2 regions of the Streptomyces europaeiscabiei genome follow, and region 2 is predicted to be linked to the other one. Evidence: predicted binding sites of a transcription regulator. Region 2 holds the regulator's gene; the other holds the start of a gene.
What was found. Region 2 encodes HspR, which represses chaperone genes until heat shock. Its sites were predicted from a motif close to TTGAGNNNNNNNNNCTCAA; they were not measured.
Positions count from the first base shown of each region.

Region 1: the regulator HspR is predicted to act here: its motif matches at 2,408-2,426, upstream of lon (endopeptidase La).

Region 1 covers NZ_CP107841.1:7,062,808-7,078,387, forward strand. The annotation lists gene OG858_RS31050 (RNA-guided endonuclease InsQ/TnpB family protein) at 32-1,189, opposite strand; gene OG858_RS31055 (GNAT family N-acetyltransferase) at 1,283-1,981, opposite strand; gene lon (endopeptidase La) at 2,449-4,857, shown strand; gene OG858_RS31065 (MarR family winged helix-turn-helix transcriptional regulator) at 5,793-6,287, shown strand; gene OG858_RS31070 (protein phosphatase 2C domain-containing protein) at 6,303-7,088, opposite strand; gene OG858_RS31075 (sensor histidine kinase) at 7,468-10,356, shown strand; gene OG858_RS31080 (roadblock/LC7 domain-containing protein) at 10,353-10,856, shown strand; gene OG858_RS31085 (DUF742 domain-containing protein) at 10,853-11,362, shown strand; gene OG858_RS31090 (GTP-binding protein) at 11,601-12,212, shown strand; gene OG858_RS31095 (styrene monooxygenase/indole monooxygenase family protein) at 12,277-13,512, shown strand; gene OG858_RS31100 (coiled-coil domain-containing protein) at 13,535-14,317, opposite strand; gene OG858_RS31105 (hypothetical protein) at 14,420-14,770, opposite strand; gene OG858_RS31110 (TetR/AcrR family transcriptional regulator) at 14,781-15,506, opposite strand.
Region 2 covers NZ_CP107841.1:5,716,075-5,731,654, forward strand. The annotation lists gene OG858_RS24995 (MraY family glycosyltransferase) at 1-636, shown strand, start outside; gene dnaK (molecular chaperone DnaK) at 1,131-2,972, shown strand; gene grpE (nucleotide exchange factor GrpE) at 2,969-3,658, shown strand; gene dnaJ (molecular chaperone DnaJ) at 3,737-4,915, shown strand; gene OG858_RS25015 (heat shock protein transcriptional repressor HspR) at 4,921-5,367, shown strand; gene OG858_RS25020 (transposase) at 5,433-6,203, opposite strand; gene OG858_RS25025 (hypothetical protein) at 6,214-6,648, opposite strand; gene OG858_RS25030 (fibronectin type III domain-containing protein) at 6,833-7,324, opposite strand; gene OG858_RS25035 (GntR family transcriptional regulator) at 7,368-7,649, opposite strand; gene OG858_RS25040 (hypothetical protein) at 7,905-8,111, shown strand; gene OG858_RS25045 (hypothetical protein) at 8,108-8,371, shown strand; gene OG858_RS25050 (hypothetical protein) at 8,481-11,417, opposite strand; gene OG858_RS25055 (hypothetical protein) at 11,414-13,549, opposite strand; gene OG858_RS25060 (M48 family metalloprotease) at 13,568-14,989, opposite strand; gene OG858_RS25065 (ATP-binding protein) at 15,564-15,580, shown strand, end outside.

The DNA of each region.
Region 1 (15,580 bases), 1.3 Mb from region 2:
GCCCCACTGTGGTTCCCTGCGTCCGGTACCGCTAGGCGGTACTGGGGCGGTTGACTGCGCCCCGCTTCCACGCGGCATCGGCCCGGTGGGCGATGTTGCGGGAGCCGTTGTGGTCCGCGTGCAGGACGATCCCGCAGGATCTGCACGCGAACCGGGCTTGGCCGGTCCGGTTGGTCCGGTGCGTGTGCCAGCACTCGGAGCACTGGCGGGAGGTGTTGCGCGGGTCCACATGGACCACGGGCACACCTGCCCGCTTGGCTTTGTACTCGACGAACGCGCCGAGCTGGGCGAACGCCCAGGAGTGCAGTCGTGCCCGCTGGTCTTTCCTGGCCGTAACCCTCTGGCGGATACCGGACAGGTCTTCCAGTCCGATGCCCCGGGAGGTGCGTTCAGCGGTGGCGACGAGCTTCTTGGCGATGATGTGGTTGCGCTGGGTGGCGTACCGGGATTCCTTGCGCCGCTGGCGCTTGAGGACCCGGGCCGTGCTCTTGGTGCGCTTCTTCTGGAGCCTGGTGCGCAGGTCACGCTTGCGCTGCCGGTACCGGTTGACCTGACGTCCGGCCATGATCTCGCCGTCGGAGGTGGTGGCGATGTTGACGATGCCGAGATCCACCCCGAGGAAACCGTCAGGCTCGTACGCCTCGGGTTCGGCGGCGTCGATGGTGGCGACCAGGAAGAACATGCCGTCCCGCATCACCAGGTCGGATTCTCCCTTGCGGGAGGCCAGCAGGCGCATCGCCCCGGGCGCGCACACGAACGGGATGCCCTTGATCCGCCCGGCAACCGTCCAGACGGACACGGTCCGGGCGTCCAGGTTCCAGGTCAGGATGCGGTCGTCGTACGGCTGCGCCGCACCCTCCCGGAAACGGATCGGCTTCGCCTCCACCTTGGCCCGGCGCTTGGATCCCTCGGGGCCGTAGTTCCCGGCCCGCAGGTTCGCCTTGAGCGTGGCGTACGCATCACACACCTTCTTGACGGTGCGTACGGCAGCCTGCGCCCCGAGATCAAAGTCGGCCTTGATGCGGTGGTACACGGCATCCTGCAACCCGTTCCGGCGCTTCAGGTCCCTCGCGAACGCCACCTCGGACGCCGCGTTCGCGGCCCGGTTGCAGGCGCGCAGGGTCGCTGCCAGTGCGTCCGCGTCATGAGCGGACGCAGGCAACAACTTCACCTGCGCGACAATCTTCACACATAACACGCTATTGCGGTGGATTATCGGAGGGCAACTTGCCGTACAGGCACGGCCTTTCGCCCTGACGGCGAAACCCCGCCCCCTGCCCCGCTACGCGGGAGCTTCGATTCCTCCCCGGCCTGAAGGCCAGGGCATCCTCGAAGGAGACACGGTGAACTTCGCGCTCGTCAGCGGCGCCTCCACCCTCCACCCCAGGGACTCGTACAGCGCCCGCCCGTCCGGCGTTCCGCCCAGCACCCCCACCTCGGCGCCCTGTTCGAGCGCGGCACGGGTGAGGGTGCGCATGACGACCGTGCCGAGGCCGCGGCGGCGGTGGTCCGGGGACGTCTCTATCTGGTCGACGACCGCGGTCGTTCCGGTCGGGGCGATCTGGCCGCGCGCGGCCCAGGAGCCGTCCGGCGCGGCGACCATCACCCGGGTCACGCCACCCAACGTCCAGGTGCGGAGCCGATAGCCGTCGGGGGCGGGGGCCGGGGTCTCGTGCGTCCTGAGCCGCACGGACATCAGACAGCCCGGTTCCGGGTCGACCCACCAGCCCTCACCCAGCCAGGGGCCGACCCTCGACGATTCCGCGAAGACCTTGAGCCAGGTCCCGGCTCCGGTGACGGCGTCCGCGACCTTCCGGACCGTCGCCTCCTCGACCTCGTCGTTCGTCGCCGCGAAGACGTGGCGGGTGACGTGCTGGGCCATGCCCATGTCGATCGTGCACCCCCACGGCTCGACCGCCGGGGGCGCGGCACCGCGCGACACGACCCATCCGTCGATCCAGGCCCGCACGATTCCGTCCACCGCAACCCCTGTGTGTGTAATGGATGAGATTACTTAAAGACTATTACAGGGGTCGGGGTGGGTGAGACCCCCGCCGAGGGGTTGGCCGGCCGTCCACCCCGCCCGGAGGGCAGGCGGGGAGACGGAGAAGCCCAGGGCGGCAAGCGCCTGTGCCGGCCTTCCTCGCGCCTCCTCGCGCGAGGAGGCGCGAGGAGGTGCGAGGAGGTGCGAGGAAGGAGGGGATCGGCTGTCGGGTCTCGGTGCGCCGCGGGCCGCGGCGAATCCGGCCGTGGTGCGGTGTGCCCTGATCAGGGCAGCCCTGATTCCGGTGCTCCGGCCGCGCGTTGCGGCCCTCGGGGTCTTCGGTGGGAGTGTGCGCTTGGGCGGCGGTTGATCGCCCACAGCGAACGGCCCGTCCCTTGGGGAACATTCCTCGGCTCACGTGCATTGAGTCGGCATAGCTCAACTTGACTGCCTAGGGAGAGATCATGGCATCGACGTCCTCACCGCTCACCCTGCCCGTGCTGCCGCTCGACGAAGAGGTCGTGCTGCCGGGAATGGTGGTGCCGCTGGACCTCAATGACACGGATGTTCGGGCCGCGGTAGAGGCCGCGCAGGCGGCGGCGCGCGCGGAGCCGGGGAAGCCGAAGGTGCTGCTGGTGCCGCGGATCGACGGGGCGTACGCGGGCACGGGCGTGCTCGGGACCGTCGAGCAGGTCGGCCGGCTGGCCGACGGTGATCCCGGGGCGCTCATCCGCGCCGTTCGCCGGGTGCGGATCGGCGCCGGGACCACCGGGCCCGGCGCCGCCCTGTGGGTCGAGGGGACGAGCGTCGACGAGAACGTGTCGGATCCGCTGCCCGGGCAGGTCGCCGAACTTGTCAAGGAGTACAAGGCACTTGCCACCAGCTGGCTGCGCAAGCGCGCTGCCTGGCAGGTCGTGGACCGGGTGCAGGCGATCGACGACGTGTCGGCGCTCGCCGACAACTCCGGGTACTCGCCGTTCCTCACCACCGAGCAGAAGATCCAGCTCCTGGAGACCGGCGACCCCGTCGCCCGGCTGAAGCTCGCCACCCAGCAGTTGCGTGACCACCTTGCCGAGCAGGACGTCGCCGAGACCATCGCCAAGGACGTCCAGGAGGGCGTCGAGAAGCAGCAGCGCGAGTTCCTGCTGCGGCGGCAGCTCGAAGCCGTGCGCAAGGAACTGCGTGAGCTGAACGGCGAGCAGGACGGTGAGGAGTCCGACGACTACCGGGCACGCGTCGAGGCCGCCGATCTGCCGGAGGCGGTACGGGAGGCCGCGCTCAAGGAGGTCGACAAGCTGGAGCGGTCGAGTGACCAGTCGCCCGAGGGCGGCTGGATCCGGACCTGGCTCGACACTGTGCTCGAACTGCCCTGGAACGAACGGACCGAGGACTCCTACGACATCCGGGGTGCCCAGCGGGTGCTCGACGCCGAGCACGCCGGGCTGCAGGACGTGAAGGAGCGCATCACCGAGTACCTCGCGGTGCGCAAGCGGCGTGCGGACCGGGGGCTGGGTGTCGTCGGCGGGCGGCGCGGCGGTGCCGTGCTCGCGCTCGTCGGGCCGCCCGGTGTCGGCAAGACCAGCCTCGGCGAGTCCGTGGCCCACGCGATGGGGCGGAAGTTCGTCCGGGTCGCGCTCGGCGGCGTACGGGACGAGGCGGAGATCCGCGGACACCGGCGTACGTATGTGGGCGCCCTGCCCGGTCGGATCGTCCGGGCGATCAAGGAGGCGGGCTCCATGAACCCCGTCGTCCTGCTCGACGAGATCGACAAGGTCGGCTCCGACTTCCGGGGCGACCCGGCCGCCGCGCTGCTCGAAGTCCTCGACCCCGCGCAGAACCACACCTTCCGGGACCACTACCTGGAGGTCGAGCTGGACCTGAGCGACGTCGTCTTCCTGGCCACGGCCAACGTCCTGGAGGCGATCCCGGAGGCGCTGCTCGACCGTATGGAACTTGTCCGGCTGGACGGCTACACGGAGGACGAGAAGGTCGTCATCGCCCGGGACCACCTGCTGCCCCGGCAGCTGGACCGGGCCGGGCTCGGCGCCGACGAGGTCGTCCTCGACGAGAGCGCGCTGCGCAGGCTCGCCGGTGAGTACACGCGCGAGGCGGGCGTACGGAACCTGGAGCGGTCGGTCGCGCGGCTGCTGCGCAAGGTCGCGGCCCAGCACGAACTGGGGCAGCGGAAGCTGCCGTTCACCGTCACCGACGGGGACCTGCGCGAGCTCATCGGGCGGCCGCACCACGTGCCCGAGTCGGCCCAGGACCCGGCGGAGCGCCGTACGGCCGTGCCGGGCGTCGCGACCGGGCTCGCGGTCACCGGTGCGGGCGGCGACGTGCTCTACGTCGAGGCGTCGCTCGCCGACCCGGAGACGGGTGCGGCGGGGCTGACCCTGACCGGCCAGCTGGGCGATGTGATGAAGGAGTCCGCGCAGATCGCGCTCTCCTTCCTCCGCTCGCACGGCGCGGAGCTGGAGCTGCCGGTCGCGGACCTGAAGGACCGGGGTGTGCACATCCACTTCCCGGCGGGCGCGGTCCCCAAGGACGGCCCGAGCGCCGGCGTCACCATGACGACGGCCCTCGCCTCGCTCCTGTCCGGCCGGCTCGTCCGCACCGACGTGGCGATGACCGGTGAGGTCTCGCTGACGGGGCGGGTGCTGCCCATCGGCGGTGTGAAGCAGAAGCTGCTCGCCGCGCACCGGGCCGGCGTCACGACCGTCATCATCCCGAAGCGGAACGAGGCGGACCTCGACGACGTCCCCGCCGAGGTTCTCGACAAGCTCGACGTCCACGCGGTCACCGATGTCCGCCAGGTGTTGGAGCTGGCGCTCGCCCCGGCGCGGGCGGGGGTGGAGGTGCCGGTGGCCGCGTGATCGCCGGGGCGGCGTTCCCCGGGCTTCGTCGGCCCGGGGAACGCCGTCCCGGAGGCGGCTCTCCGGGGCCGGTCGGTCGGACGGCGGTCCGGTACGTGGGCGGGTGCGGGTCCGGTGGGGGCTGGTCGCGCAGTTCCCCGCGCCCCTGAAAGACCAGGCCCCTGCGGGTCTGAAGCCCATGGCCCTGCGGGTCTGAGAGCGACGGACCCTGCGGGTCTGAAGGTGACCGGGCCTGCGCGCCTGAGAGGCGACCGCGCCTGCGGGTCTGAGAGGCGACCGCGCCTGCGGGTCTGAAGGTGACCAGGCCTGCGGGTCTGAAAGGTGACCAGTCCTGCGGGCCCGAGGGTGATGGGTCTGCGGGTCGAAAAGCTGCGGGGCGCAGCCCCTGCTTTTCAGGGGCGCGGGGAACTGCGCGACCAGCCCCCACCGGACCCGCAGCGGACCCCCACCGGACCCGCAGCGGACCCCCACCGGACCCGCATCGGACCCCCACCGGACCCGCAGCGGACCCCCACCGGACCCGCAGCGGACCCGGGCGGTGGTTCGCCAGGCTGCGTCGGCCGCCCGACCCCAGCCCGACCCCCGCCCGGCCTTCGTGTGGCGCCCCAGACTCCGGTGGTGGTGTGACGGACACCCGCCGGACGGGTGAAGGCCCGGGTCCCCCGTGAGGGAGACCCGGGCCTTTCCCATGGGCCGACGGGCACGCGTGCCGACAAGCCGACGGGCACGCGTGCCGACAAGCCGGCCGGCGTGCGTGCCGACAAGCCGGCCGGCGTGCGTGCCGAGGAGCCGGCAGTCGGCACACCTGCGGAAGCGCCCGCGAGAGTGAGGCGGTCCGTGTCGGCCCGTGGCTGCGAAATACTGAACGGCGCTGCCTGCCACGGCGGCCCTGGCGGAAATATTCAGGAACCCGGAACGGAATCAGGAGCGCTGACGTGCACGACGAGGGCGGAAACGGCGACGGCGGTGGTGCCGGGTCCGGCATGCCGACGAGCGGTATGGACCAGGCGTTCCTGGCGCTGGAACGGGAGTTGACGGTCCTGCTGCGGCGGGCCCGCGCCAAGTCCGGGGAGATGGCCCGTGCCGTCCACCCCGACCTGGAGTCCGCCGCCTACGGGCTGCTGGCCCGCCTCGACGAGGCCAGCCGCCTCCGCGCCACCGAACTCGCCGCCTACATCGGCGTCGGCAAGGCCACCATGTCGCGTCAACTCCGCGCCCTGGAACACCTCGGCCTCATCGCCCGCGAACCCGACCCCGCCGACGGCCGCGCCTGGCTCGTCCATCTCACGGAGGAGGGCCGGGCCCGCTTCCGGGCGGTCCGGGACGCCCGCCGGGTCGCGTACGTACGGCAGCTCGCGGGGTGGGACCGGGACGAGGTGGCCCAGCTGGCACAGTTGCTGCACCAGCTGAACCGAGGCGTGGAGAGCTGAGCGCCGGAAAGGCCCTCACAACTCCACGAACACCACGCTCGCGTCGTCGTGCCTCTTGCCGCGCCCCAGGAAATCGCGTTCCGCGTCCGTGACTTCGAGCTCCCGCACCCGCTGCACCAGGCCGTGCGCCCCCGCCTTCCGCACGAAGGTGAGGCAGTCCGGCCAGCCGCCCTCGCGGAACATCTCCACCCAGCGGCTCGCGCCGTCCGTCAGCGCGACCAGCGAACGGACCTCCTCGCGGGGGACGGTTCCCGTCACCGCCCGTGCGGCCACGGCGGGATCGGCGGCCGCCGTCCAGAAGCCGCCCTCCCTGTTGCGGAGGGTCGAGTCGACGCTCGCGGCCGTGGCCAGGGCGGCCCTCGGCAGCAGGGACAGACGGTCGTCCAGTACGGCCGTCACCGTGCCGTCCGGTCGTTCGAACAGCAGGGCCGAGTCCGACAACACCAGGTACTCCACGGCCGTCGACGACCAGCGGGCGAGAGCCACTGTGGCCTGCGGGGTTCGTGGGTGAGAAAGGTCACAGGTTTGGGCGTGGGCCCGGGCGGTACTGGAAATGGCCTGTGAAAGCACGTCGGGCAACGGCGAATCCCGCTCCGAAACGGACAGTTCGGTCAGGGTGCCGCCGAGGCGGGAAGTGAACCATGCGACTGGATGTCGACAGCCGTAGCCGTCGGGCGGCGGGGTCACGCCGTCGAGGACGACGAGGGCGCCGCCCTGTCCCCCCGCGGGCAGGGCCACCGACGCGAAGTCCTCGTTGGGGCGGAGAGGGTCGCCGGGCTCCGAGACGAGTTCGGTGCGCATTCGGCCAGTCTGCACGAGCCCGCCACAAGATCCGTGAAAGGCCGACAACGGTCGCCGTACGACCCGGACCCTCCAGAAGGGGAGCCGGGTTTGGCATGGAATGATCGTGAGCGGTGAAGCGCGGCGGCGAATACTGTCAAAGCACGTCGCCGACGTCCAACCGGCCCGACGTGCGGGACAGCGGCACCAGCCGGAAGAACTTGCCCGCCAACTCCCCTGCGATGTTCACTCCTTCGGGTGGCGGGACTGATGATGCGGGACCACTGCCCACCGGCACTGGGAGGGTCGGGAGCCGTACCGGGGGGACGGCTGTACAGGACATACGTCATGTGAGTGGTCGACGGATCGTCACCCCGGCCCATGGGTACACGAGTCAGGAATGCGAGCACCGGTGCAGAAGACGCGGCCTCGGCGCGCAGACAAGCAGGCAGCTTCGAAGGCCTCCGCGGCCTCCCCGAACCAACCGGGGACGGCACAGGCGCAGGCCCCCGTCGGCACCGGGCGGAAGGCGCGCGTACGCAACCGGCTCATCGTCGCCGTGGCCGTCGTGGCCGCCGCCATAGCGGGCGCGGGAGCGCCCTCGATCCTCGCCGCCTCGGAGCAACTGCACGACACCCAGAGCCTGGTCACGCTCGCCGGACAGACCCAGGAGACGCTCACCCTCGCGCACGCGCTGGCCGACGAGCGCGACGAGGTCACCGCGTACATCGCCGCCGGACGGCCCAAGTCGGCCGCGCCCAGCAAGCAGCGCAGTGACCGTGTCGACACCCAGGTCGAGGAGCTGAGCGCGGACACCGGCGCCTCCGCCGCGATGCGGGAGACCGTCGAGAGCGCCGAGTCCATCGCCGGCATACGGGAGGCGGCGCTCTCCGGGAAGAGCACCGCTCTCGAAGCGCACACGGCGTACACCGCCGTCGTCACCGAGCTCCACGCCCTCGCCGAGGAACTGGCCGAGCGGCTGCCGCCCCGCGCGGGCGGCGGCGCCTACGCGCTCGCCGAACTCGACACCGCCGTCCAACAGGCCGCCGCCGCCCGCGGGCTGCTCGTCGCCGCGCTCAGCGTCCCGACGACCACCGAGACGATCGTCGACCCCGTCACCGGGCTGCCCACCACCACGACCGGCGCCTCGGCCGCCGACGCGAAGCAGCGCGACGCCCTCACCGTCGCCGCCCAACAGGCCCGCGTCCGCTCCGACGCCGCCCTCGCCCAATTCCGCGAGACCGCGCCCGCCGCCGGCCGCTCCTCGTACGACGCCACGGTCACCGGCCCCGAGGCCGACACCGCCGACACATACCTGACGGACCTCACCGACCAGCCCACGCTCTCCGACAGCGAGGCGGGCACCAGCGCGAAGAAGGTCGGCGCGGCGCTCTCCGCCCGGGTGGACCTGATGCGCGGCGTCGAGTCCTCCCTGTACGACCGGCGCACCAAGGACCTCGCCCAGCTGCGCGACGAGGACGTCACCGCGCTGGAGATCCGGATAGCGGTCCTCGGCGCCCTGATGCTCCTCGCCGTCGGCGTCGCCACCGGCATGGCCCGTTCCCTCACCCGCCCGCTCGCGGTGCTGCGCATCGGCTCCGCCCGCGTCGCCGGCGACCCGGCCACCGAGGAACCGGTCAAGTTCACGGGCCGCGACGACGAGTTCGCCCAGGTCGTACGCTCCGTCAACGCGCTCCACGCGCACGCCCTCGCGCTGCACGAGCGGCTCGCGCCCCTGGAGGGCGACCGCAAGCACCTGATCGGCCAGCGCCAGACGATGGCCGACGACCGCGACCGGCTGCGCGCCGAACTCGCCGAGGCCACCACGCACCTGACGAAGGTCCAGCACAGCGTCCACGCGACCTTCGTCAACCTCGCGCTGCGCACCCTCGGCCTCGTCGAGCGGCAACTCGCCGTCATCGAGGCGCTGGAGGAGCGCGAGCAGGACCCCGACCGCCTCGCCACCCTCTTCAAGCTCGACCACTTCGCGACCGTCATGCGCCGCCACAGCGAGAACCTTCTCGTCCTGGCCGGCCACGAGCACATCCAGCACCACGCCGGCCCCGTCCCGCTCGTCGACGTCGTCCGTGCCGCGGTCAGCGAGATCGAGCGGTACGAACGCGTCCGCATCGCGGCGCTGCCGCCGGGCGCGCACGTCGCCGGGTTCGCCGCGGACGACCTCAGCCACCTCCTCGCCGAACTCCTGGAGAACGGCACGTCGTTCTCGCCGCCGGAGATGTCCGTCGAGGTCTCCGGCTGGCTGATGGAGAACGGCGAGATCACCCTCTCCGTCCAGGACGGCGGCATCGGCGTCGCCCCCGAGCGGCTCGCCCGGCTCAACTCCCGCCTCACCGACTTCGACCCCGAGGCGCCCTACGAGCAGGAGGAAGGCGAGGGCCTCGGCCTCGGCCTGTACGTCGTCGCCCGCCTCGCCCACCGGCTCGGCACCCCCGTGCGGCTCCAGGAGCACGGGACGGGCGGCACCGCCGCGGTCGTCGTCCTGCCCAAGGGACTGCTGGCCCCCACGCCCGCCGTGCCCGTGGGCACTCCGGTCTCGATCACGTCCTCGCTCTCCCTGCCGGGCGTCGACGCCGAGGCCAACTCGAACGTCCTGCCCGGCCGTTCCGTCGCCGTACGCGAGCCGGAGGGCGACGGCGACCCGCTCATCGAGGCGGCCGAGCGGGCACTGCTGGCGAGGGAGGCCGTGGGGACGGCCGCCGGCGCCGCCGAGGCCGCCGGGGACGTCGTACCGGAAGACGACGAACCCGAGGCCGAATCCGAGGCCGGCCCCGAAACCGGGGCCGAGTCCGTGTCCGAGACGACGATGGAGCTCTTCGCTCCGGTGGCCCCGGGGAAGGGCGCCGACGAGGAGAGCGACGAGTACATCGCCGGCGAGGCCACCGACGAGCCGTACACGTTCGATCCCGACACCCACGAGCGTGCCGCCGACGAAGGGAACGCGGCGCGCACGGCGGAGGTGTCCCGGGCCGGGACGGCCGGGCAACGGGTCGAGGAGCCCCCGCGCCTCACCGACAAGGGTCTGCCCAAGCGCACGCCCAGGATCACCGCGCCCACACCCACGGCTCCCCGGCCACGGGTCGGGGGAGTGAACGCCGAGGAACTGCGCCGTCGGCTCGGCGGGTTCCACGAGGGGGCCAAGGAGGGGCGCCGCGACGTCGAGGCGGAGATCGCCGAGCAGTCGGGTGAGACGCGGATGCCCGTGGCACGTGAGTACCGGACAGAGGCAGTTGACACCACGGGGGGCACTTCCGAGGAGGAAAGCAGTTGACCGCGCCCATTACCTTCGGACTGAGCAGTGAAGCCCGCAACCTGCACTGGCTCCTGACCAACCTCGTCGAGGAGGTGCCGGGACTGCTGTCGGTCGCGGTGGTCTCCTCCGACGGCCTGCTGCTGCTCTCCTCCGACCCCGGCAGACACGCCGAGGCCCGCCAGACCCGGGAGGAGCGGCCCCAGGGCCCCCGGGGCTCCGCCGCCGACCTGGCCACCATCGTCTCCGGCATCGGCAGCCTCACCATCGGCGCCGCCAAGCTGATGGAGTTCGGCGGGGTCAAGCAGACGATGGTCGCGATGGAGGCGGGCAGCCTCTTCGTGATGTCGATCAGCGACGGCTCGTTGCTCGGAGTGCACGGCTCCCCCGACTGCGACATGAGCGTGGTGGCCTACCACATGGCGCTCTTCGTCGGCCGCGCCGGCCACGTCCTCACCCCGGAACTCCGCAGCGAACTCCGCAAGTCCCTGGAGGCCGAGGCGGCCGGGAGCAGCCGATGAGCGGCCAGAGCCAGAGCCAGAAGAAGAGCAGGGCGCGCGCCCCCGAGTCCGGTCCCGCGAAGCGGCCGACCGTGCCGAAGGGCGCGAAGAGGCTCCCCGTGCGCGGCGGCGACCGCAAACCCGCCCGCGTACGCCCCTACTCGCTCACCGGCGGCCGTACCCGGTTCGGTCACGTCCTCCTCGTGGAGACGTTCGTGGCCGTACTCGAAGCCCCGGCGGAGCAGCCTCGGTTGGCCGGGGGTTCCTCCCACATGCTCGGTGGTGGGGGAGGTTCACCCCACTCCAAGGTGATGCCCGAGATGCGGGCCATCGTCGAACTCTGCCGCCGTATGCGGACGGTGGCGGAGATCGCCGCGCTGCTGAAGATGCCGCTCGGTGTGGTCCGCGTCCTCCTCAGCGATCTCGCGGACCAGGGAAAGATCCGTGTGTACGGAACAGGTCACGGACCGGGACAGCCGGACCGCGCTCTGCTGGAAAGGGTGCTGAGTGGACTCCGCCGTCTCTGACGCCGCCTCGGCCGGCGTCAACCCCGCCGCCTCGGCCGGCGTCAACCCGGGCGTCGACGACGACGCCCCCCGCGTCGAGGTCGACGCGAACGCTCCTCGTCTCGACACGGAGACCGGACGCGTCGACACGGACACCGGACGCGCCGGTCCCGGCGCGCCCGGCGTCGACGTGGACGCGGCCCCGCCCGGGGGCTACGCCCGCGCCGCCTCCCGCGGTCTCGACCGGCTCGCCGACACCGTGGCGGCCGAACCCTTGGCGGAGCCCGAGGAGGAGCTGAAACCCTGGCAGTCCGACCTCAGCCGGGCCCCCATCGCCACGAAGATCGTGGTGGCGGGCGGCTTCGGCGTCGGCAAGACCACCTTCGTCGGCGCGGTCTCCGAGATCACCCCGCTGCGGACCGAGGCGCTGATGACCGAGGCCAGCGCCGGCACGGACGACCTCTCCGCGACGCCGGACAAGCTCACCACCACCGTGGCCATGGACTACGGCCGCATCACCCTCGACGACGACCTCGTCCTCTACCTGTTCGGCACGCCCGGCCAGGAGCGGTTCTGGTTCATGTGGGACGACATGGTGCGCGGCGCGATCGGCGCGGTCGTCCTCGCCGACACCCGCCGCCTCGGCGACTGCTTCCCCGCGCTCGACTACTTCGAGAGCTGCGGACTGCCGTACATCGTCGCGGTCAACGCGTTCGACGGCAGCGTGCGGTACGAACCCGACGACGTACGGGACGCGTTGACCGTGCCCGCACATGTACCTGTCATGATCATGGACGCACGCAAGCGGGCCTCCGCGATGGAGACCCTGCTGGCGCTGTGCGGCCACGCGATATCCCTCAGCCCCGAGTAGTCCCTTCAGTCCCTCCCAGCGGGACGGCACGGGACGCCACGGACGAACCAGGAGACCTGTCCGGATGCGGAAGATTCTCGTCGTCGGAGCCGGCCAGTCCGGGCTGCACCTGGCCCTCGGGCTCCAGTCGCACGGGTACGAGGTCACACTGATGTCCAATCGGACCCCGGACGAGATACGCGCCGGCCGGATCATGTCCACCCAGTGCATGTTCGACTCGGCACTGCGCCACGAGCGCGACCTCGAACTGAACTTCTGGGAGTCCCAGACCCCGAGGATCGAGGGCGTCGGTGTCTCCGTCGCCGGACCGGACGGGGAGCGCGCCGTCGACTGGGTCGGCCGGCTGCGCGGGTACGCGCAGGCCGTGGACCAGCGGGTGAAGATGGCCGGCTGGCTGGAGACGTTCACGCGGCGGGGCGGCCAGCTGGTCGTCCACGGGGCCGCGGTCTCCGACCTCGACTACTTCTCCCGCATGTACGACCTCGTGCTCGTCACCGCGGGCAAGGGCGAACTGGTGCGGATGTTCCGCCGCGACGCCGCCCGCTCGCCCTACTCGGAGCCGCAGCGCGCGCTCGCCGCGGTGTACGTCCACGGGCTTGGCCCCCGCCCCGAGCACCCGGAGTTCGACGCGGCCCGCTGCAACCTGGTGCCCGGCCTCGGTGAACTCATCGTGCAGCCGGTCCTCACCACCTCCGGCCGCGCCGACGCACTGTTCTGGCTGGGTCTGCCCGGTGGCCCGCTCGACGTCTTCGACGGCGTCCATGACGCCGAGGAGCAGCTAGCCCTGACCCTGGACCTCATGAAGCGGTACGTCCCCTGGGAGTACGCGCGCGCGGCCGGGGCCGAGGTCACGGACGCGGGCGCTGCGTTGACCGGCCGCTACACACCGGTCGTCCGGCACCCCGTCGCCCGGCTTCCCGGTGGCGGCCCGGTGCTGGGCGCAGGTGACGTCGTCGTGGCCAACGACCCGCTGACCGGGCAGGGGGCGAACTCGGCGACCAAGTGCGCGGCCGTCTATCTCGCCGCGATCCTCGACCACGGGGACAGGGAGTTCGACGAGGCGTGGATGCGGCGCACGTTCGAACGGTTCTGGCAGGTCGCGGGGCCCGTCACCAAGTGGACCAACACGATGCTGGCTCCACCGGCCGAGCATGTGCTGGGACTGGTCGGGGCGGCCGAGGGGCTGCCGGTGGTGGCGGATCGTTTTGCCAATGGCTTCGACGATCCGGCGGATTTCGAGGGCTACTTCTACGATGCGGAGAAAACGCGGGCGTACCTTTCGGAGGTCGCCGGGGGATAGGCCGGGGCGTGTGGGTGGGTTCTCACGGGTCCGGGGTGCGCGTCGTGTGTGGTTGCCCGCGCAGTTCCCCGCGCCCCTGAGAGCCTGTGGCCCCGAGCGGCTTCGACGGGTCGGCCCCGGTGTTCCCGTCCGACTCCCTGATGCCTGCCAGCTGTTCCGGGGTGAGGGAGGCGAGGAGTTTCTCGATCTCGTCGAGGTGGTCGCGTGCGGTGTCGTGTTCCCTCTTGCGCCGTTCCGTGAGGGTGAGTTGGCGGTCCAGGGCGGCTCGGGCCCTGCGGGCGAGGGTGTCGGCGGCCTGTTCGCTGCTGATCATCCGTTCGATCGTTTCGGCCCGCTTCCGGGCCACCTGACCGATCACATGGCCCTGCTCCAGCGCCCGGTGCGGGTCGCGGGTCATCAGCAGCCGTACGTACGGGGAGAGCGCGGTGCTGCTGTTCTGGTACTGCTGCCGGGCCAGTCGGCCGGCCGCGCCCCGGCTGTCGTGCAGGGAGAGGCGGGCCCTCGCGAGCCACCGGTCGAGGCTCGCCACCACGGCCCGCTGCTTGGTCAGCTCCTTGCCGGTCGCGGTGTACGCCTCGGTGGCCTTCTCGGTCTCGCGGTGGAGCCGCTGGAGGTCGGCGAGGAGGTCGGCGACCGAGCGGTCGCCGGGGGCCGGTGTCGGTGCCGGCGCCGGGTCCGCGGGGGTGTCGGCGGCGGGGGGTTCCGGTACGGCCATGACCGGGGTGGGGGCCGCGGTGAGGAGGGCGCCGGTCGTGAGCGCCGTCACCGTCGCCGTACCGACCAGGCGCAGAAGCCTTCCTGACACGTCATCACCTCCGGTGCGGGGGTGGGCCGTCCACCTCGCATCGGCAGGATGGGGGGAGCCGGGGGCGGTCGCGCGCCGGGTGGACCGTTCGGTGCCCGGGTGTCACTCGTCGGTGGGGCGCGGCTTCACGGGCGGCGTGGCGGGTTGCCCGTCCGAGGAGTCGGTGGTGGCCCCGGTGCCGGGGCCGGTCGGGGTGTCCGGCGTGGACCAGGGCCACTTCGGGCGGCGGCGGGGGTCAGCGTCGGGGGCGTACTCGTACTTCCACAGCTGATGCATGAAGCCGCCCCGGCCGGCGTCGACGCGGCGGTAGACGAGCACGGTCGGCGGGCCGCCGTCGGCGTCGGGGACCGGGACCCGGTACGTCTTCGGGGGGTGCCCGGTGATGCCGAGCAGCACGGGCAGGACGCGCCCGTCGAGGGGGCCGCCCACGAAGGGGGTGTCTTGGCTCTTCACCGGACCAGTGTCACAGCAGGTGGCCGGCGTCGCCGACCACGGGGAGGATACGGCGGGCCAGGGTGCCGACGGCCCCGGCTGCGGTCTCGACGGGCAGGGCGTGCCGTACGGCGGCGGCGGTCTGGGGGTCGCGGCCGGCGGTGGCGATGAGGCACGCGACGAACTGCTCGACGAGCCAGTCGCGGAGTTCGCCGACGTCCGGCTGCTTGCCCTCGTCGAGCCAGATGAGGGAGGCGGCCTCCACGGAGGTGATCCACATACGGACGGTCATGCGCAGCCGCAGGCCCGGCTCGGCCACCTCCAGATGCCGCAGGATGTGGTCGGCGGCGGCCCGCCGGACCCCGTCCACGATGGCCGTCGCCCGGGAGGTCTCCACGACGCTGCCACCCTGGAGCAGCGCGCTGAACCCGGTGTCGTGCTCGTCCACGAAGGCCAGATAGCGGTCGAGGGCACGGGCCAGGCGGCTGGTCAGGGAGCCCTCGGCCGGTTCGTCGAAGCACTGCTCCAGCTCCTCGGCGGCCGAGCGCAGGGCCGCCTCGTAGAGCTGCTGCTTGCCCCCGGGGAAGTAGCGGTAGACGAGGGGACGGGAGACCCCGGCCGCCTCCGCCACGTCGTCGAGGGAGACGTCCTCCGGCGCGTTGTGCGCGAACAGCTCCAGTGCGGCGTCCAGCAGCTGGCTGCGGCGCTCTTCCACACTCAGTCGACGGTACGCGCGGGTGGGGGCCTCGGACGTCATACCTCGCAGCGTAGTCGGGGGCGGGGAGGTTGGTTCGTGGAGATCGCGCCAGGGGGTGGGGGTTCGGTGCGTCG
Region 2 (15,580 bases):
CGGGTCGTGCTCGGCACGTGTGGGGCCCTCTTCGTCGGCTTCGTGCTCGCGGGGGGCGTGCTGCATGTGTACGCCGTCGGATACGGGGCCGGGTACGGGGTCGGCGTCGGGGCGCCCTTCGCCCTCACGGCCGTGGCGACCGCCGATGTCCTTCTCGTCCTCGTGTCGCGGAAGCGGGCGGGGCGGGAGCTGTGGCGGGGTGGGCCCGACCATCTCGCGCACCGGTTGCGGCGGATCGGTCTCACGCCGCCGGGGGTGGTGGTCGTACTGGGGATCGCCGCGGCGGGCTCCGCCGGTGTCGGGTTCGCCATCCACATGCTGTGGACGGAGCCGCGCTCCGCGCTGTGGGTCGCGGGGGCGGCCGGGGTGGTCGTGCTCGGGATGCTCTTCGTGCCGGTCGGCGGTGCCCGCCCCGCCCCTGCCTCCGCCCGGCCCGCCACCCGCTCGATTCCGGCTGCCACCACCCGCAGCCCCGCGCCCACCGCCGCCCGGGCCGTCCCGGCAGGCGTCCACCGGGCCCCCGACCCCCGGCCCCGCCCCATCCCGGGAGGCCGCGCTCCCGGCCCCACGTCCCGGCCGCAGCGCATTCGCCAACAGGAGACGGCGGAGCTGGGGCGGCGGGGATGGGTGGGGTAGGGGCGCTGGGGTAGGGCCAGGGCGGCGGGGGGCCGGGGTCCGCGGCAGGGCGCTGGGGTGGCCGGGGTCCCCGGCGGGATGGCGATATGGCGGGTTGGCGGGACGGGGGTGGGGTCCGGGTGTGTGGGTACTGGCTGAGCGCGGTCGGATCGTCGCCGTCTCGGTCGTCAGCCCGATCGGATCGGTCGCCGTCTCAGGCGTCGACCTGATCGGATCGGTCACCGTCTCAGGCGTCGACCCGATCGGATCGGTCACCTTCCTGGTCGTCTGCGCGATCGCTTCGATCACCCGTCCTGGTCGCCCGCCAGTCGGAAGACGACCCCCCGCGCAGGGTTGGCGCCCGCCACTGTGCTCTTATATGCCCAGGTCAGGCCCTGGTTGCGTATAAGGAAAACATAAGAGTTGAGCCCCCTCGACTCAGCTCTGTTGACCCATCGCTGGGCGTCATGCACACTTGAGTCCGTTCCACTCAAGTCATTGCTGGAGGAATTGAAATGGCACGTGCGGTCGGCATCGACCTGGGCACGACTAACTCCGTCGTCAGCGTTCTTGAAGGCGGCGAGCCCACCGTCATCACCAACGCAGAGGGCGCCAGGACCACGCCGTCCGTCGTCGCCTTCGCCAAGAACGGCGAGGTGCTCGTCGGCGAGGTCGCCAAGCGCCAGGCGGTCACGAACGTGGACCGGACGATCCGGTCCGTCAAGCGTCACATGGGCACGGACTGGAAGATCGAGCTCGACGGGAAGCACTTCAACCCGCAGCAGATGAGCGCCTTCATCCTGCAGAAGCTGAAGCGCGACGCCGAGGCCTACCTGGGCGAGAAGGTCGCGGACGCGGTCATCACCGTCCCGGCCTACTTCAACGACTCCGAGCGTCAGGCGACGAAGGAGGCCGGCGAGATCGCGGGCCTGAACGTCCTGCGCATCGTGAACGAGCCGACGGCCGCCGCTCTCGCGTACGGCCTCGACAAGGACGACCAGACGATCCTCGTCTTCGACCTCGGCGGCGGCACCTTCGACGTGTCGCTCCTGGAGATCGGTGACGGCGTCGTCGAGGTGAAGGCCACCAACGGTGACAACCACCTCGGTGGTGACGACTGGGACCAGCGTGTCGTCGACTACCTGGTGCAGCAGTTCCGCGCCGGCCACGGTGTGGACCTCGCCAAGGACAAGATGGCGCTGCAGCGTCTGCGCGAGGCCGCCGAGAAGGCGAAGATCGAGCTGTCCTCCTCCACGGAGACCTCGATCAACCTGCCCTACATCACGGCGTCCGCCGAGGGCCCGCTGCACCTGGACGAGAAGCTCACCCGCGCCCAGTTCCAGCAGCTGACGGCCGACCTGCTGGAGCGCTGCAAGACGCCGTTCCACAACGTCATCAAGGACGCCGGGATCGCGCTCTCCGAGATCGACCACGTCGTTCTCGTCGGCGGTTCCACCCGTATGCCCGCCGTCGCCGAGCTGGTCAAGGAGCTGACCGGCGGCAACGAGGCCAACAAGGGCGTGAACCCGGACGAGGTCGTCGCCATCGGCGCCGCCCTGCAGGCCGGTGTCCTCAAGGGTGAGGTCAAGGACGTCCTGCTCCTCGACGTGACCCCGCTGTCCCTCGGTATCGAGACCAAGGGAGGGATCATGACGAAGCTCATCGAGCGGAACACGACGATCCCGACCAAGCGGTCCGAGATCTTCACCACCGCCGAGGACAACCAGCCGTCCGTGCAGATCCAGGTCTACCAGGGCGAGCGCGAGATCGCGGCGTACAACAAGAAGCTCGGGATGTTCGAGCTGACCGGTCTGCCGCCCGCCCCGCGCGGTGTCCCGCAGATCGAGGTCGCCTTCGACATCGACGCCAACGGCATCATGCACGTGACCGCGAAGGACCTCGGCACGGGCAAGGAGCAGAAGATGACCGTCACCGGCGGCTCCTCGCTGCCGAAGGACGAGGTCGACCGGATGCGCCAGGAGGCCGAGAAGTACGCGGAGGAGGACCACGCCCGCCGCGAGGCCGCCGAGTCCCGCAACCAGGGCGAGCAGCTCGTCTACCAGACCGAGAAGTTCCTCAAGGACAACGAGGACAAGGTCCCGGGCGACATCAAGACCGAGGTCGAGGCCTCCGTCGAGGAGCTCAAGGCCGCGCTCAAGGGTGAGGACACCGCCGAGATCCGTACGGCCACCGAGAAGGTCGCGGCCGTCTCGCAGAAGCTCGGCCAGGCCCTGTACGCCGACGCCCAGGCCGCGCAGGCCGCGGGCGGCGGTGCCGGTGACGCCAAGGCCGACGACGACGTCGTCGACGCCGAGATCGTCGACGAGGACCGTGAGCGCAAGGACGGTGCCGCGTGACGGAGGAGACCCCGGGCTTCGACGAGCAGCAACCGCAAGGTCAGCCGCAGCAGCCCGACGTCCCCTCCGGCTCTGACGACGCCGAGCCGAAGGCCGCCCCCCAGGAGGGGGCGGCCCCGGCCGGGGACGCGGCAGCGACGGCCCAGGTGGCCGGTCTGACGGCGCAGCTGGACCAGGTGCGTACGGCGCTCGGTGAGCGCACGACGGACCTCCAGCGGCTCCAGGCCGAGTACCAGAACTACCGCCGCCGGGTCGAGCGCGACCGGATCACGGTCAAGGAGATCGCCATCGCGAACCTCCTGACCGAACTCCTGCCCGTACTCGACGACATCGGCCGCGCGCGGGAGCACAGTGAGCTCGTCGGCGGCTTCAAGTCCGTCGCCGAGTCGCTGGAGACCGTCGCGGCGAAGATGGGCCTGCAGCAGTTCGGCAAGGAGGGCGAGCCCTTCGACCCGACGATCCACGAGGCCCTGATGCACAGTTACGCGCCCGACGTCACCGAGACGACGTGCGTGGCGATTCTCCAGCCGGGGTATCGCATCGGCGAGCGCACCATCCGCCCCGCGCGGGTGGCCGTGGCCGAGCCCCAGCCGGGGGCGCAGGCCGCCAAGGCGGACTCCGCGGAGACCGCGGAAGGTGCCTCCGGTGCCGACGACAAGGAGAGCGGTGGCCCGGAAGAGGGCTGACGCCGACGGCGTACACGGTGGCGTGCGCGGTGACGTGCACGCCGACGTGCGCGGTGAGTGGAAGGAGGGACGTCGCGGATGAGTACCAAGGACTTCATCGAGAAGGACTACTACAAGGTCCTCGGCGTTCCCAAGGACGCCACCGAGGCCGAGATCAAGAAGGCGTACCGCAAGCTCGCCCGCGAGTTCCACCCGGACGCCAACAAGGGGAACACCAAGGCCGAGGAGCGCTTCAAGGAGATCTCCGAGGCGAACGACATCCTCGGTGACCCCAAGAAGCGCAAGGAGTACGACGAGGCCCGCGCCCTCTTCGGCAACGGCGGCTTCCGCCCCGGGCCCGGCGCCGGCGGCGGCTCGTTCAACTTCGACCTGGGCGACCTCTTCGGAGGCGGCGCCCAGGGCGGGGGACAGGCGGGCGGCTTCGGCGGGGGCATCGGCGATGTCTTCGGGGGCCTGTTCAACCGCGGCAGCTCCGGCACCACGCGGGTGCAGCCCCGGCGCGGCCAGGACATCGAGTCCGAGGTCACCCTGAGCTTCACCGAGGCCATCGAGGGCGCGACCGTACCGCTGAGGATGTCCTCGCAGTCACCCTGCAAGCCCTGTTCGGGTACCGGCGACGCCAACGGCACACCCCGCGTGTGCCCGACGTGCGTCGGTACCGGCCAGGTCGCGCGGGGCTCCGGCGGCGGCTTCTCCCTGACCGACCCCTGCCCGGACTGCAAGGGCCGCGGCCTGATCGCCGAGGACCCCTGCGAGATCTGCAAGGGTTCGGGCCGCGCCAAGTCGTCCCGCACCATGCAGGTCAGGATCCCGGCGGGCGTCTCCGACGGCCAGCGGATCAGGCTGCGCGGCAAGGGCGCGCCCGGTGAACGGGGCGGACCGGCAGGCGACCTGTACGTCGCGGTGCACGTCGACCCGCACCCGGTGTTCGGCCGCAAGGAGGACAACCTTACGGTGACCGTGCCGGTGACGTTCTCCGAGGCGGCACTCGGCGGCGAGGTCCGGGTCCCGACCCTGGGCGGACCGCCGGTCACCCTGAAACTGCCTTCGGGCACCCCCAATGGCCGTACGATGCGGGCCCGGGGCAAGGGCGCCTTCCGCAAGGACGGTACCCGCGGGGACCTGCTGATCACGGTCGAGGTGAGTGTTCCGCAGGACCTGTCGGGGAAGGCTCGTGACGCGCTGGAGGCGTATCGCGAGGCGACCGCGGGCGAGGACCCGCGAGCGGAGCTGTTCCAGGCCGCGAAGGGAGCTTGAATGTGATGGACGGCCGCCGTCGAAACCCCTATGAGCTGACGGAAGAGACACCGGTGTACGTCATCTCGGTGGCCGCCCAGCTCTCCGGTCTGCACCCGCAGACCCTGCGACAGTACGACCGTCTCGGCCTGGTCTCCCCGGACCGCACCGCCGGACGCGGCCGTCGCTACTCGGCCCGCGACATCGAACTGCTGCGCACCGTCCAGCAGTTGTCGCAGGACGAGGGCATCAACCTGGCCGGCATCAAGCGCATCATCGAGCTGGAGAACCAGGTCGCGGCCCTCCAGTCGAGGGTCGCCGAGATGGAGGCCGCCCTCGACGGCGCCGCCGCGACCATGCGCCAGCGCGAGGCCGCGGTCCACGCCTCGTACCGGCGCGACCTGGTGCCGTATCAGGAGATGCAGCAGAGCAGCGCGTTGGTGGTGTGGCGGCCGAAGAAGGCCAAGGACTAAGGGCTGTCCCGTAAATGATCTTCGGGTCGCCTCGGGCGTGGTTGGCCGCCGTGCGACCCGCTTGCCTATCCGGCGAGGGCGAGGTTGTGCATCCGGGCGATGCCGAGCATGGCGTGGTGGACGCCGTCGCCCTTGAGACGGCAGTCGCGGAGGATTTTCCAGGTCTTCATGCGGGCAAAGACGTGCTCGACCCGGGCCCGGACCTGCTTGTGGGACTTGTTGTGCTCCTCTTTCCAGGCCGGGAGTTCGGTCTGGCCGCGCTTGCGGCGGTGCGGGATGACGAGTCCGGTGCCCGGGTAGCCACCGTCGGCGATCGTGACGGTGTTGCCCACGGCGGCCTTGGCACCGGACTCCTCCCACGCCTTGCAGTCGTTGCGGTTCCCGGCGAGCGGCCGGCCGACCACGACGACCAGGCGGGTGTCGGCGTCGATGACGACCTGGTGGTTGGTGGAGTACCGGTAGTTCTTCGACCGCTCGGCGATGGTGTGATCCCGGGTGGGCACCAGGGTGCCGTCCACGATGAGCACAGCGTCCTTCGCGAACCGCTTACGGGGCTGGAGCGCGAGCATCGGCCCGAGATGGTCGATGATCCGGTCCGCCGCCGACTTCGACACCCCGAACAGCGGCGCGAGCTGCCGCATGGTCAGGTTCGTGCGCCAGTAGGCCGCGACCAGCAGGGCGCGGTCCTCCAGCGGAAGGCTCCACGGCCGGCCCCTGCGGACTGTGTCCGCGCCCTCGCGCCGCAGCACCGTCACCAGCTTCCCGAACTGCCGCGGGCTCAGCCCGGTGAACGGGGCTATCCAGGACGGCTCTGACGCCGTGATCACACCAGCCACAGCAAGATCATCACATCAGGGTCAGACGGAGGTCCTCAGCCCAGCTCTCGCAGCGGACGCGACCTCTGGGGAATGAGAGCTCCAGAGCTACGCGTCCGGTGTTCGGTTCGTGCTCTTCCCGCACCGCCAGAATGCTTTCCCCGATGTGATCTGCGAACGGTGTCTCGTTGCCGATCGCTCCCACGGTGACGCGTCCCGAGTCGCCCATGTCGTAGCCGGTGTGCGGCTCTGACTCCTCGACGATCAGACACCCGTCCGATCCAGTTGTGACGTGAACGGTTGCACCCCGGTCATCGATCAGCCACACGTCCAGCGGCCCCGCAGGGGCATCGCTGCCATACACATGCTGCGATCCGACGACCTCCGCGAGCAGGCGTCCCACGAGACTCTGTGCAGCCGCCCCACCGCCATGAAGCGGGCACCCGCTCGACTTCTCAGGCTCCATCGGCCGACAGTACCGCCAGCCGACCTCCCAGCTCACAGCCTTATACGGGACAGCCCTTAGGCGGCACCGCGTCAGGCTCACGTGGGCCGGCCGAGGGAAGCGTGTGAAGGGGCCCGGTCTCGGTGCGAACCGAAACCGGGCCCCTTCGGCGTTCAGCCAGGAGTCAGGAGTCAGGAGCCAGGAGTCAGGAGGCCGGTGGTACGGCCACGCTCACCAGTACCGGCAGTGAGGTGGTTCCGTCCTCGCGGACGCCGACGACCTGGTACCACAGGGAGGTACCGGTCGGGACGTTCTCGTCGTAGAGCGGTTCGGAGTCCGGCAGCGCGTCGAACGTGGCGGTCCGCGCGTTCCAGCGGGAGGCCCGGAAGGACGCGTAGTCCTCGGTGCCGGCGGGCGACCAGCCGTGCACCTGCACATTGCCGATGGCGGAGAGCGACACGCCGGCCGCGTGCGTGGCCCCGGCCGGCGTTTCCACGGTGGGCCGCAGATCGTGCTCGGTGACCTGGACCGTGGTGCCCGCGCCGAGGTTCTCGGCGAAGTCGACCGGGCGGACGACGTAGCAGAGGTTCTCACCGTCCGCGACATCGACGTCCCGCCACGTCGTCTCGGTCACGCGGGTGTTGTCGAGCTGTTCGGTGTCCGTGCAGACGCCGTCGGCGATCGTGCCCCGCCACACCGTGTACTGGTCGACCCCAGGGAGTGACCCCGCCGCGCGTTCGCTACGCGGGGGATGCAGGCGTCTCAGGGGAGAGGGGCAGGGGATCGGTGACGAACCACCCCCGTTGGGGCACGGCATACACCCATCCTTCGTCGGCCAGCAGGCCAAGCCCTCTCCGTACGGTCGTCCGAGCGATCCCGTAGCGCTGCACGAGCTGGGCTTCACTCGGCAGCATGCGTCCGGGCTGCCAGTCACCGCGCCGAATCTGCGCGCGGAGGATCTCGGCCAGCTGCCGGTACGGGGTCAGAGGCGCGCCGTGGTCGATCTCAGCGTCAGGGTTCATGGAGTCGACGCTAGGCAAGTGGACTGGTTGGCGCTCTTTGGGATACGTATCGATACGAAGCGATACAATGCGCTACCATGAGGCTCAAAGAAGCGCCCCGGCGGGAAGGGTGAGAGCTTCCGTGCCGGGGCTTAGCCGACTGAAAAGGAGTCGACCTGTGCGCACCTACTGGCCGCGATCCTGAGCCTTTTCCTGCCTGCCCGCGGAGCGCACCGCGCTGTCGTGTCGCCCCCCGCCGCCCCCTCCCGTCCGCCCATGCCCACGTACCGGCCCGCACCCCAGTGCCCGTTCCTGGGTGACGTCATCAGGGCCGATGGGCTGCCGCTGGTCCGGCCGTACGTCGTCGTATGGGAGCGCGAGCGGGACGAACTCGATCGCAGGCGCCTTCAGCGGGCGCGGCGCCGGGCGGCCGTCCTGGCGACGCCGGGCCAGGACCACTACCCGTGGGGGGCTGCCGTATGAGCGTGCCGCGTCTTCGTAGTCTCGGCGTGGACCCGGGGACGGGCCGGGAGTCCTTCGCCGACACGCGCCCCGGCGGTCTCCTCGACGCGCTGGCCGACACGCACGCGCTGAAGGCCGCCGCCGTGCTGGTGACGGTCGTGGGTGCCGTGCTGGAGGCGGGGAAGGCGTCGGACGCCGAACTCGCCGCCTTCGTACCGGCGTTGTGCGCGGCGCTCGAAGAATGCGTCCGCATCATGACCGCGGACGCGGACAGGAAGTGACGGCGAAAGGGAGTCCGGCCGCAGGGCCGTGACGCCGGTGGGTGGTCAGGGCTCCTCCCTGGCCACCCACTGCTTGCTGGTGACGTATCTGTCGTGACGGACCGACAGCTCAACTCATCTCCGCCAGCCTCTCCTCGATGGGCCCGGCCGAACGCAGGCGAATGGCCTCTTCGTACAGCTTCCGTTCGTCCTTGTGGTCCAGCCACGGATAGCGGACACGCCAGCGGTCGACGACGTACTGCAGCAGGTCGAACCGGCCTGCGGCAGCGATCGTGGCTGCGGCGACCAGGCTCTGTCTCGTCGAGAGCTGCGTCTCAGCCGCGTCCTGGTAGTTGCGCTGTCGCACCGCCATCATGGCCTGCAGGGCCAGCACCGGCTGCGGGAAGTCCCAGAAGTGCTCTCCGCGGGTCCACGCGGGCAACTCTCTTCCGGACTCGGGAGTCCAGTCCGCGAAGTCGGCGAGCAGATCCGGATGAATGGTCACGACGTCGTCGCGTGGCCCGAACGGTGTGCCTGAGAGCACCGCTCGCATGTGGGAGCGAAGAGCGGTGGACCCGTGGAACAGCTCGCGCACCAGTCGGGCGTTGAGCCATGGATCGTCCTGTGCGAGGAGTGCCGGAACCAGCGTTTCGTCCCGCAAGTGCCCCCATCCGAGGCGACCTTCGCTGCCCGTCAGGGGCCAGAAGAGCCGCCTCGGGTTGAGGAGGATGTCCCACAGCTGACGGTCGCCGTGCCTCACCAACGCCTGGAGTGTCTCGGCACTGTAGGTGGTCCGGGCAAGGAGGAGACGGACGGGAACGTCGAGCCGGGCCACCGCGGAATCGATGACGGCGCCCGGAGCGAGGCCGAGCAGTACGGCGGCGGCATGGTGCTCCACGAGCATTGATGCAGCTTCCGCGGAGGGCGTTTGTTGTTCTTCCCGGGTGGCGGCGTCCAGGAGCGCGGCCAGCGGGCCCTCGAAGCCGTTGGCGAGCAGGCGCACCGCCTTGGCCCAGTGCGCTGGGAGGATGCTGAGGTGCTCACGCACCTTCTTTGCACTGGCGTCGTCAAGATCGGGGCCGACCAGGAAATCGGCGGCAGGCAGCACGTCGACTGTCTCCGCGCCGACGGCGAGTTCTACCGCGTGCCGCACAAGGCGCGGCAACGGTGCCATGGAGTACGGGGTGATGCGGGACAGGTGAGTCCACACGTCGGCCTCGTCCACTCCCGGCTGCGCCGCCCGCGTCTCGTCCAGGACCTGGGCCACGATCCGGCCGATGTGCTCGTTGCCGACGGCCCTGACGATGCTCCGCACAGGGCGGGCATGCCGCACCACGTCCTCGACGGTCACTCCAGGCACCCAGCCCGGCTGGGCGGAGGCCGCGTTCACGAGCGCTTGAGGCTCCATGCCTCCCGACGCGGGCGTCCACGGAACGATGCACCGGGAGGCGAGCGTGTCGATGGCGGTGTCTCGGTTGGCCAGGACATGCTGCAGGTCCAGCGGGGTGAGGTCGGCGTCGGCCAGGGACCGGGCGACATCCTCCGGGCAGTCGTCGTGAGCCAGCAGGATGCGGTACCGCGCCAGAGTGAGGTCGCGGTGATCGCTTGCTCGGGGGGAGGAAAGGCGACTGCGCACCAAGTCCCAGTCCACCTGGTACCAGGGATCGCCGGTGATGGTCCGACCCGCCGCAGCGACCTCGCTCTGTGTGAGTTGGAGGAGGTCGTGCGGCTGCGGCGGGCATGACAGCCGCAGCCACCAGGTGCGCAGAGCCTCGTCCAGGTGTTCGTCGCGATGCCGGCGGCGCTCTTCGGCGGCGGCCTGGAGCGGACGGACGGATCGGATACGCAGCGACTCGGCACACACGTCGCGAACGTCCCGGTCCCGGATGCCCGTCGTGCTCTGCGATGTCAGCGCACGCAGGTCGTGGACATGGTCCGACTCCCACAGACGTATGCCGGCGACCAACTGTTGGTACGGCGTCAGCACCTCTTCGTCGCCCTGCCAGGAGGCGTGCAGAGCGTGCGCCACGAGGCCCGGCTCGCGGGAGTCGTAGCACAGGCGCAACAGGTCGGTGTCCCACGGCTCGGACGCTGGGAAGCTGAGTCTGGCCTGTACCGCGTAGGTGCGCGGGAGAGAGGGCTCGGAGGTGGAGCCGAAGGGGCGGCCCTCCAGGAGTGCCAGACGCGTCGCGGGAGGCAGCCGGCGCTGCGCGTCGGTGGCGCCGATGAGCAGCCACTCGTTGATCCGGGGAACGTCGAGACGGAGGAAGGCGCGCTCGATGTCCGCGCCGCCGGACGATCCGTGGCTCATGGAGTCGTCACGACGTCCCAGGATGCTCTCCCACACGGCCGGGTTGCCCGACGCGATGAGCAGTGAAGCGAGCCGGGCACGTAGGTCGGAATCGGCCCCGGCCAGCATTCCCGGGCCGAGGCGAGCAAGAAGCCGCTCCGGTAGATCACCCGGTGCGATGAGACCCAGCCAGCTCACGTTCTTCGGGTCGACGTGCGTGCGTGACGCGGCCACGGAGGCATCGTGTCGTGCCGCGTGGTCGAGCAGGTCGGGGAGATCTCCGGGGAAGCCGCGAGCCAGCAGGACGAACGCGGTCTCCCAGGCCCGGACGTCCGAGCCGAGCCGGGCACGAACCCGCTCCTCCACCTCCGGCAGCGGTGAGGTGGACCAGGGTTGGCCCGGCATTCGGAAGTGTCCGGCAGGGGTAGTACGCCACTGCTGCTCCACCAGTTTGGACGACACAGCGGAACCACCGTCGCCGAGCACCTCGACGAAGTCGCTGTCCAAGCCGGCGATCAGGTCGGCCCGCGTGACGACGAGGGCCGCCTGTCGCGCGGTCAGCCCCCAGTTCTCGTACAGGGCCTCCACCTCGTCCGCATCGCCATGTTTGGCGATCCAGTCACGCAATCCCTCCGGCGGCGGGTACCGCCGCTGGTTCAGAAGGTACAGACGGCCCTGTGCTTCCATCCGGTCGGCGACCACTGCCGCCGCCGAGGGCGTGGCGTTCTGGAAGAGCCGGACGAACGTCTCGTCGAACTCCTCCTTGCCTTTCGTCACCGAGAGCCACCCGACTGCTGACCGGGCCAGTTCGGCGGCGGCCCCGGGGCCCAGCTGCCCGGATGCTGGGGCGGCTGGACCGGGGGCATCCACTGGGCCTGTGGGGCAGCCGGAGCGTAAGGCTGCTGAGGCGCCCCCGTGTGAGGCTGTGGGGGCGTCGAGGGGTGTTGCACGGGGGCGTAAGGCTGCTGCGGAGCGACATACGCCTGATCGGCGGTGATGGCGGGAGCGGGGATGTACTGCGGCGGTGTGTCGAAGCGGGGCAGCGGCTGCGTGCTCACCCGGTCCAGGAGGACGACGTTGGGGTTGCAGTCGCCGGCGTGCACCTGAACGGCACCACCGGGCTGCCGTTCCACCACCAGCAGGTTGAACTCGGCGAGCGACTGGAGCTGCGTGGGTTCGAGGGCGTACTCGTAGACGCGCTGCCGCCCGGTCGCCAGGCTCGTGCTGTCGCTGTCTCCGGTCGTGTGGGTGGTGGACTCGTTCGTGGTGTGGGTGACGCTCATGGAGGTGCCGGTCGTCTCGCTGTAGCTGCCGCCGGAGTTGGTGGAGTCCGACGTCGAGAGCGGGTTGAACCAGCCCTGGTAGGTCGTGGAACTGCTGCTGCCCCAGTTCCGGCCGTACGTCTCCGAGTGGCTGGTGGTGGTGCCGCGGCTTACGGAGGAGCCGATCGTCTTGGCGACGGAGGTGTTGACGGTCCGGCCCTCGGTGTCCGTCAGCGAGTGCAGGACGAAGGAGTGGTGGCGGCCCAGGAAGTCGGCGGCGACCGTGGCTTCCTGGTGGTTGCCGAGCCGCATGAAGGCGACCGTTCCGCCGCCGATGAGCTCCTCGCCGGCATCCCGCAGATGCGAGTGCACGAAGGTGAGTTGGGCGCCCCGGCGCTCACACACCTGGGCCAGCTGTTCGAGGTGACGACGCTGGAGGCCCTGCTCGCCCAGCATCACCACGACGCACGGGGCCTCCTCCTGGAACGAGGAGAGCCGCCGCATCACGCTCTGCAGGGCGAGGTCGGCCAGCAGCTCCGCGCTCGCCGAACCCGCGCCGAAGTCCAGTGCGACGCAGGTCAGATAGCCGGGCCCACGCCCCTCACGGGCCGTTCCCAGCTGCTCCAGCGGGTGCACGAAGGACGCCAGCCGGATGAGGCTGTCCCGCATCTGGTCCTTGTTCTTGTCGCTGAACAGATCGTCCGCGATGCGGTTGCGCTCCTCCCTGCTCAGCGCCTTCGTGTCGTCGGCCTCGCCCACCAGGATCCGCAACCCGGCACCGAGCCGCGCCAGGGTCACGTCCTCGCCCAACGCGCCGCACAGTTGGGTGAGGATCCGGGTGTAGACGGCACGGTCGGCCCGGGCCGACTCGGGGCTGTCCCCGTGGATGGCCTCGACCAGGGCCTGCACGAGTTCGTGCGGCGCGAGCCCGCTCACGATGCCGCTCTCCGCCGTACGGCTGGGCAGCAGCTGCACGTCCACGGGCACGCCGCTCGCCTCGGCGAGAACGGACAGCTCACGGCACACCAGGGCCTGGGTCAGGTCCAGCACGATCAGCGGCCGCTGGCGCAGCGTCGAAGCGCCGAAAACCGTGAGGAAGCCCTCGCGACCGCGCTGGCTGCCGCCGAAGACGTCCAGCCGCCGGGTGCCCGCTCCGAAGGGCAGCGCGCCCCAGGCGTCCAGGCCGGCGATCCACTGCGTCTGCTGGGCCTCGTGGAGTGTCCAGCGTTGGTGCCACGACTGCCAGTCGTTCTGGAAACGTTCCTCCAGCGCCTTCGCCTGGGCGGTGCGGGCACGGGTGGCGGCGGTGTACCGCAACGAGGCGTAGAGAGCCCGCACCACCAGGATGCCGACGATGACACCGCCGATGGTGAGCATCACCGTGAAGACCAGGCTCAGCAGGTAGAACACCACGGCGACGACGATGCCGATCCTCAGCGCGGAGCTGATGCGGTCCTTGCGGTCCAGCCTGGCGGCCTGCACACGGTTCTCGTAGCTGCCGTCCAGCTCCGTGCGCTGCGGCTCGGCTTCGACGAACGGCTGACGGAGCGACTCGGGGTCGCGGTAGGTCCAACCGACGCGCTGGCCGGCGTCGAACAGTCTTTGATACGGGCCGAGCTGCCCGGCCTCGGTGTTCTCGATCGTCATGGGAGGGCTCCAGGCCGGTCAGGCGACGAAGGTCTCGATCGCGCGTATGCGCTTGTGCAGCGGCGGATGTGTGGACATGAGGCGCGCCATCGTTCGCTGCTTGCGGCGGTCGTCGTCGGCTCCCGCCGCGTGCCACGCGGTGAACACGGAGACCAGGAGCGGACCGTAGCCGATCAGGCCCGCGAACCGGTCGGCCCGCAGCTCACCCTGGCGCCCGGACCAGGCGAGCAGGAACGGTACGGCGTAGAGGGCCAGCGCGGCCGGGAAGGTGAAGAGCAGGGCGATGGCCAGTACGCCGAGGAACAGCACGAAGAGCCCCGCGAGCACCTCGGAGATCGCGGCGAGGACGCGGATCACGAGCCGCAGAGCGCTCATGACGAGCCGGGCGGGCACGGCGTACCAGTGGCCGAGCAGACCGGCCCACGCGTGGCCGCCGACATGATGGCCCAGCTCGTGGGCGAGCACGGCGGCCAGTTGCTGGGGCGGGAGACTGCGCATGGCGCCGCGCGTGACCCCGACGATGTGGCCTGCGGCGGCGGAGGCGTTCAGCTCGTCGGTGTCCTCCATCCACAGGTCGTACTGGGAGCCGTCGACGCCGGCCCGTTGGGTGACCTCGTACCAGATCGGCTGGAGCACGGCGAGTTCGCTGCCCAGGGGCTCACGCATCTTGAAGTACAGCTTCGCCAGGCCGCGTTCGGTCGGCCGGTTGAACACCAGGGCACCCGATGCGAGCCACGCGACGACGAACGCCACGTCCACACCGCTCGGCATGGACAGCGAAATCAGGAACATCACCAGCAGGCTGCCCAGGAAGAGGGGGATGTTGAGCAGCAGGGTGGTCACGGAGGAGGAGTCGGCTCCGCGGCGAACCTCGGGGGTGCCCACCGGAGCGTGGGCAGCGGGGAACTCGTCACCGGGGGTGGTGGCGACGGGGGCGGGCACAGGTGGTGGGGGCGGTGCGTAGTACACGGGCTGGGGCGTCTGCGGAAGCGGTGCTTGCGGAGCCGCGTACAGCGGGTGGTGAGGTGCCTGGGGTGCCTGGGGTGACATCTGCGGGGTGCTGTACGGCTGTTGAGCCGCTTGAGGGGGCGCCGGATAGTGCTGCTGCGGGTGCTGCTGCGGGTGCGCGTGCGGGGGCGGATACGAAGGCTGATACGGCGGCGGCGCGAACTGCTGGGGTGGAACCGCCTGCTGGGGCGGAACCGCCTGGTAGGGCGGCTGCGCCGGAGGCGGGTGGGCAGGGCCCGGTGCGTACGTCTGCGAGGGCTGGGCCGGGGCACCGTACGGCGGCATGGCAGGCGGTGCGTCCGGAGCCTGGTACGCGGGCGGCACCTGGTGCGGCTGGCCGGGGGGAGGGTAGCCGTGGGGGAAGTCGCCCTGGGGAGGATGGCCGGGGCCGACCGGCCGGCCCGGTTGGTGCGGATCGACAGGATGGGTCACGTAAGAGGTCCGCCCTGGGAAGGAAGTGGGCCGAAAAGGCAGCCACATGTGGACAGTTGAGAAATGACCGTCCCGAGGGCGGCAGCACGTACGCCTCTGGTGATGTGAACTCGCCCCCGTGACCGCCGAAGCGGCAGCCAGTCATTGATTCGCAGCCGAAACATGCTGCATGAATTCGCCCCCCGAGTCCAGTTGGAACCACCGGTAACGAAGTCACAGTTGCAAGGCTTGGCCTGGGACCCGACCGGCTCTAGGGTGTAGGCGCAAGATCGACAACGGGGGAGACGTTGCGAACCGCACTGCTTGCGCACGATTCTGGTCAACTCGCTGATGACGCCCGTTTCTTCGCGCCGGCTGACAACTCCGGCAACTGGGGCGGTCCGCCCGTTTGCCGGAGTGAAGTCGACGAAGGGGCTGCTTCTTCTGCCGCCTTGGAGCGGCGCGGCAAAGGGCCTGACCGTCCGCATCATGTGAGCCCGGCCCGGTATCGCGGACGCGCGGGCCAGTCGTATCCGGTCGAGACACAGCGGCCGCGGCTGCGCGCCGATCAGCGAGCGAGAGCGGTCCGCACCCCATGAACACCACGCCGTA